Regions from separate parts of the Heyndrickxia sporothermodurans genome, predicted to be linked through region 2. Evidence: riboswitches for the same ligand, from Rfam matches in the RefSeq annotation. Region 2 holds a riboswitch; each other region holds the start of a gene.
What was found. A riboswitch is a leader RNA that binds a small molecule or an ion and turns the genes downstream of it on or off. The one in region 2 is predicted to bind cyclic di-GMP.
Positions count from the first base shown of each region.

Region 1: it holds a riboswitch for cyclic di-GMP, as region 2 does, so the genes downstream of both, B5V89_RS00740 (methyl-accepting chemotaxis protein) here and B5V89_RS14575 (hypothetical protein) in region 2, are expected to answer to the same signal.
Region 3: it holds a riboswitch for cyclic di-GMP, as region 2 does, so the genes downstream of both, B5V89_RS07680 (anti-repressor SinI family protein) here and B5V89_RS14575 (hypothetical protein) in region 2, are expected to answer to the same signal.

Region 1 covers NZ_NAZB01000004.1:26,458-28,732, forward strand. The annotation lists cyclic di-GMP riboswitch class I at 708-792, shown strand; gene B5V89_RS00740 (methyl-accepting chemotaxis protein) at 1,003-2,275, shown strand, end outside.
Region 2 covers NZ_NAZB01000034.1:26,178-28,452, reverse strand. The annotation lists gene B5V89_RS14580 (ATP-binding protein) at 1-587, opposite strand, end outside; cyclic di-GMP riboswitch class I at 768-854, shown strand; gene B5V89_RS14575 (hypothetical protein) at 955-1,266, shown strand; gene B5V89_RS14570 (beta-class carbonic anhydrase) at 1,299-1,862, opposite strand; gene B5V89_RS14565 (class I SAM-dependent DNA methyltransferase) at 2,102-2,275, shown strand, end outside.
Region 3 covers NZ_NAZB01000019.1:17,198-19,472, forward strand. The annotation lists gene B5V89_RS07665 (TVP38/TMEM64 family protein) at 1-145, shown strand, start outside; gene B5V89_RS07670 (DUF5658 family protein) at 159-452, shown strand; gene B5V89_RS07675 (helix-turn-helix domain-containing protein) at 473-805, opposite strand; gene B5V89_RS07680 (anti-repressor SinI family protein) at 908-1,036, opposite strand; cyclic di-GMP riboswitch class I at 1,079-1,187, opposite strand; gene B5V89_RS07685 (aldo/keto reductase) at 1,524-2,275, opposite strand, start outside.

The sequences.
Region 1 (2,275 bases), on a different contig from region 2:
TATCTGGGTCCCACCTCAAGCCCCGACCTTCTATTGAAAGCCGGCTTCAGATGAAGAAACAGATACCTATATGTGCCCTAATCAGAAACGTATTGAATTTCAATATCATTCTGTCCTCACATTAATGGCAGGGAATTTAAGAAAATTCCCGCTAACTACTAAAGTAATATAAGGATTCACCTTTCTCACTATTTGATGCTAGTTATATCCCAGACTCTTTTTTTTCACAAAATCACAAGCGCACTAGATGCTAAAGCGAGTCTGATAAATAAGCGGAGAAAGTTCCCTTAATTAGCATAATAGCACTGAAATTAGCTAAAATAGACGGAAGTTTTCCGGCTATTTACTCAAAAAACATGAAAATAGGTAATTTTTCTTTGCTTAATCGGAAAATTTCCGCTTATATCCCCCAAACCAAACTTTATTCAGCAGTATAACCGGAGAATCTCCGCTTATTTATATATCACTAGTTACTCAATAATGGTTTGCACAAAAAGTTCACATTTTTAAAGTAATTCCCTATTTTATTATTCACATATAACATTTTACCCTGTATAATGTCTTGGTATGGGTAAAATTAACCAAGTAATCCTCTTTTACTTGAGTATAATATCCTATTGGATTGATAGTTATTTAGGTCTACTTATACATCCTATCTCTAAATTAGAAACAGATTTCTAGCTAATACAATTTAATAAAGGATTACCTTATGATAATGGCAAACTTATTGAAAGATAAGGACGCAAAGCTACGGATCTAAGGCTTATAAGCTAGGACCGCCGGGTTACCAAGAAGGATTGGAAATTTGAAATGAGTTTAGAAGTATAGCTATAGCTTCATTTAATTTCATTTTATTAGAAGCTCACCAATCTTTAATTGGTGAGCTTTTTTTCTTGTGTAAAACCTTTATTAAACCTCTATATTTGATGGAAGCGCATGGCTGGTAATGAAAGAGTATAGACCTAGTGATTTGGTAATTATCTGGAGAGATTTAATAAAATAATGAAAGGAATGATTATTTTGAAGAAGTTCTTTAGTTTTGCAAATGTTTCATACAAAGCGCGATTTACGATGGTAAGCGTCATAAGTACATTAGTAGTTGCTATTGTTGTTACAAGCATTAGTTATTTTTCAGACATGAATTTTCTAATGGATAAGTTAGCAACCGATTCGACCAACACGGTAAAGGCTTGGTCAAAAGATTTAAATAATGATGATATTTTATCCTTAATGGAAAGTAAGGATGAGAATAGTGAGATTTCGAAAAGTCTTGTCGAACATTTTGATAAATTAGCAAAATATCAACCTGCAGTGGCCCAAGGGTACATTTTTGGGACTGAGTTGAAAAATGGTACAGATACGAGTGTTGTTTCAGGACCAACCTTTCTTATGGAGGATTTCAAGAAATCCAATCTTAACATCGGAGATATGTATACACAGCCTGAAATCATTGCCAAAGCCATTAAGAAAATGAAAGAGACAAAGTCATTAGTCTCTTCTGAACCCTATAAAGATTCTTTTGGAACATGGATTACGGTGTTAAAACCAATTATGAACGCGCAAGGTGATGTAGTAGCTTATTACGGAGTAGATTTTGAAGCAAAATCTTATATTGAGGGTAAACATCATGAAACGCTGATTATTATTAGTATTTTAATAGGATTATTGATTGTGGCATCAGTGATTCAATACTTTATTATGAACAGAGCATTTAGACCTATCCAGGGCATGATGGTTGGGATTGAAAAGGTATCAAATGGAGATTATTCAGTTAAATTAAAAGAGACGAAAGGTGAGTTTGGTCAATTAGCAGTTAAATTTAATGTGATGGTTGAAACGGTTGGAAAACTCTTAAATTCGGTGAAATCTGCATCTAGTGAGACTACAGATCATGCGAATACTCTTTACTCCTCAGTGGAAGAGTCAGGTAAAACAATTGAACAGATAACAAGTGAAATTACCGAAATGTCGTCGCGTTTTAATACTCAGACGGAGGCAACAGATGAAGTTCTCCAATCTTTACAAGAATTAGCTACTGGTGTTGATTCAGTTGCACGTAATTCAACAGATGTCAGTGAGCTTTCTGTTAAAACGGAAGAGCAAGCTCAAATAGGGAATGAATCAGTCAACAAAGTTAAAGAGCAAATGGCCTATATCAGTAGTTCAACGAAAAATTCGGAAGATAGCATTTTAGCTTTGAAAACACGCTCAGATGAAATCAGTAAGATTGTTCAGTTAATAACCGACGTCGCAGACCAAACTAACTTATTAGCTT
Region 2 (2,275 bases):
TGTCCAACAAGTGCCAGCTTTTCCGATTTTTGAAGGAGAGAATCGGTTTGTTTTTTTTGATCTGTTACATCCTTACCAATCGTTAAAATGACATCTTTTCCTTCATATCGCGATAATACTGACGTTGCATCAAAAAATATCGATTGCCCATCAAATCGAGTCAATTTGTATTCAATGTTAGGAAGTGGTTGTCTTTCTTTTTTTATTTGATGCAATCTTTCATTAACCCTATCAGTATATTCCTTACTAATAAAGTCGATTATTGATTTTGAGATGATTTGATGTTTTGATCTAGCATTTACCATTGAAATCGCCGCTTCATTTACGTAAATAATAATTTTATTGTCATGAATGATAATCGGATTTGGTAACCAATCAATTAATTTTCTATAACCATCTTCATTTTCTTTTTTTTTCTTTGCAAAGTATTGAAGCTTATCATATTGCCAGCCAACAAACCAGGCAATAACTGTCGCAATGGTAGCGTCAATGATGTCACTAAAATGAAAGGTTTGTTTAATGACAGCTTGGCCAACGGAAAATAGGATTGAAATAGAAATTAAAACAATTTGTGCAGTTTTTTTCATTCGAGTCCCTCTCCTATTGTTTATATAAGACTATAATACCACTACTGGTTGTAATTTTATAAATATTCGAAAAATAATTTTGAAAAATGCGTGAAAAGATGTCGAAAAATAGCAATAATTGTTGATAAAAGATAAGGACAGATATAAAATGTATATTAGCAAAATTTTAAAACACTGATTTTACGATAATGGCAAACCTTGCGAAAGTGAGGGACGCAAAGCTACGGGTCTAAGGTTCCAAGGAATGATGATCGCCGGGCCACCGAATAGTCATACTTATTGAATGTCTTATTTGACTATTTCTTCATTTAGGAATAGTTTTTTTATTTCTATTCTTATTAATTTCACTAGGAATGGGGGGATTATAATGCAAAAACCGTCAATTAACATTGACACACATACGGATTACTCGAATGTACGAATTAGTTTAAATCAATTAATAGGTTTGCTAAAAATGTATATTTCCCCATTATCAGGACTAAAAATTAGAACTAAAGAGGGGGAATTACACGAGGTAAACACCGAAACAATTATAAATGTTTTGGTCACTCATCTCAGTCGTACACAATTACTAGAGCTCTTGCATATGTTTCAAATCATCAAAAAGCGGAAATCAAATATTAAACATTATTTTGAATATATTTTGCAAGGAATTGCTTATAAAGATAAGCAACGTTAAAAAGAAGTTCCCTGAACAAGGCAGGGAAAGAGTTAGTTTTTATATCCATCAACAACAAGATCTAATTTTCCTGTTTCCGGATCAATAACTAGACCGTGTACGGGAATGTCATTTGATAATAAAGGATGTTGTTTAATCATTTTAACACTATGTTCTACACTTTCTTCTACATGATCAAATCCTTGGAACCATTCATCTAAATTAATCCCAGAATACTTAATCGTTTCCAGTGTTTTTTCGTCAATGCCTCTTTGTTTAATCTTTTCTAACATGGAGGCACTCTCGATTGCGCTCATTCCACAATCATGATGTCCAATAACTAATATTTCGTCAGCCTGGAGTTCATAAACAGCAATCAATAGACTTTTCATAATACTTCCAAAAGGGTGAGAGACGATCGCCCCAGCATTTTTTACGATTTTTACATCCCCGTTTTTCGTATTGGTCGCTTTATGTAAAAGTTCAACTAGTCTTGTATCCATGCAAGTTAAAATGACCAATCGTTTATCAGGAAATTTCGTCGTTGAAAAATCTTCATATTTTTTTTGAGAAACAAAGTCCTCGTTATAGCTTAGAATTTCAGACAATAATGTCATGATATCACCTCTAATTAGAATGTGAATGTTCAAGTTGTATTTATTAAACAATCTCCACTTTCTATTTTAATGCAAATCCTTTCTTTTGAAAAATCTTTTTGAAAAAGCAAAAGTCCCGTTCAAGTGAAAACGACCACTATGATGGATATTGCCCATTTTTTATTCAAGTAATTGCACTTTCACCTATTCCGTGCTAAAGTTAATTCATAGTTAATTTATAGGAAATGAGGGGATTAAGTTTGGGCAGAGAATTTAATGAGCTTTTTGATGAATGGTCCCTTTCTTATGACAATACAGTTTCCGGAAATGATCCGGAATATGAAGATGTGTTTATCCATTATGATGAAATATTAACGAAAGTTGCTGAACATTCTTCCGGAACCGTTGTTGAGTTTGGTGTAGGAACTGGAAAT
Region 3 (2,275 bases), on a different contig from region 2:
GTTTCCTTCAATTGTTATTTTTACGTTTGCAGGCAGTTTATTCGCTAGCAATAAATTACTCTCAGTCATAATTTATGGGACTTATTTTGTCATTATCGCAATAATCACAACTATTCATATCCAAAAAAGAAAAATACAAATGTGAATGGGGAGGTTCTATGATTGTTGCCTTTCATTGTTTGGCAGCACTAAATATCATTGATGCAGTAATTACGTTTATTGGTCTAAAGTTAGGTATGATAAAAGAGGCAAACCCATTAATGGATTATATATACAATCAACATTCAATCTTGTTTTTAGCAGTGAAACTGTCGTTTTCCTTCATATTATATAGTTTTCTATATGTAAAAAAAGTACCTGCAAAAAACATAGTAAAATACACGGCGTATATGGCCGTTTTGATTTACTCGTTTGTATTTTCACTTCATTTATATTGGATTGTAAAAATATAAAAGCGTCCAACTGAACGCTTTTATTTATTATTATTTAATTTCCATTTATTAAATTCTATAAACTCACGGAACTCATCTTTCGATACACCAGAATTCATTGCTTCACGAACGAGAAGTTCCCAGTCTGAATCAAGTTCGTTTTCATCCGTTTTTTCAATCTCCTCATGTAATAAGGAGTTCACGGAAATTCCTAAAACGGCGGCAATTTTTTCAAGAAATTGAACAGAAGGATTGGATTGGATATTTCGCTCAATGGAGCTTAAATATGATTTCGCAACTCCAGCCTTTTCCGCAAGTTCTGATAAAGATAATTGTTTTTGAAGTCGAAAATTTTTAATACGCTGACCAATCATACACTTCTCACCTTCCTCCGAATTATTATAACATATAGCGAAGGAATTGTTTCATATTTAGAACAAAAAATACGCCTAACATATGAACTATGTACCCATTTTTTAAAATTTAACCTCCAGTTTATTTTTTGAAAAGTATTCTTTAATATCAGAAATACTTATTCCCATATCTATTGCATCCAAAATTAAGTTAACCCATTCTTGATCTAACGACTTTTCATCTACCTTCATTTGATTTTCCATTTTTATCCCCCTAAAATACGATGATAGTATTTAGGTAGTCCAGCCACCATAGTCGGGACACCGGGTTTCGCCTAGTATCCCAATCCTTAGATCTGTGACTTTGCGTCCCTATTTTTCAATAGGTTTGCCCTTTTCTGATGAAAATTACCTTCATTTTTGCTATTACTTATTGTCTATTCCCTACAAACCTGAGTATAAAGGATTAGATAGTTGGATACTCGTGGAATTTGTCGATGTCGAAAATACATTAATTTGCAGCAGATTGAATCAAATCTTGTAGATAATCAAAGAATTTTGTATTTTGATGTAAATTAAAGTCGATTTACTAACTTATTTATGTAACTTGACCGTCAAAGGCTTCTAAAAATAATACTTAAAAGTAATATATTTTGTCGAAAGTCATATATAGATGTAGAAATGTTTTTTTAGGATTATTCTGTTTATTTTTAAAAAAAGCTTTTTGTGAATGATCAAATCATCTGTGGTCTGTGTATTTATTTTGTTTAGTCAACTTAATTAATAAATCGCGTTCTTCTTTAGATAATGGACTCTTCTCAACTGCTTTGGCATTTTCCCTAATTTGTTCCGCGTTGCTGGCACCGGTAATTACGGAAGCAACTGATTCATTAGCTAAATTATACTGCAGAGCAAGTTCTGTCATTTTGCGGTTTCCCAGCAATAATTTATCCTTGATTTCTTGCATTAATTCAACTAATTCCTGATAGGAATAATCCAAATACCCTTTTTCCGAAATCTTTTCTATGCTTCTTTCGCTTAATATCCCTTTCGCAACAGGTCCTCTTGTCACCGCACTAACAGAATGTTCTTTTAAAAGAGGGAGTATGTCCTCTTCTGGACGACGATCTAGCAAACTATACTGGATCATTACGCTTACAATATTCGATTTTTGCACATATTCTCGGATGACATTTGGGCGAATGGAAGAGATTCCATAATATCTAATTAATCCTTCTTTTTTTAGTTCCTCAAAAGCTTCAATTGTTTCATCAATCGGATCTTGAATTGTCCCGCCGTGCAATTGATATAAATCGATATAATCTGTTTGTAGACGGTGAAGACTATTTTTTACCGCTTCTTTAATATAAGCTTTTGAGGGATCCCAATGCCAACTCGTTTTATCATCATTCCAGCGATTACCTACCTTAGTTGCGATAATGACCTGATCACGTACCGGTTTTAGTGATTTTCCAACTATCTCTTCATTTA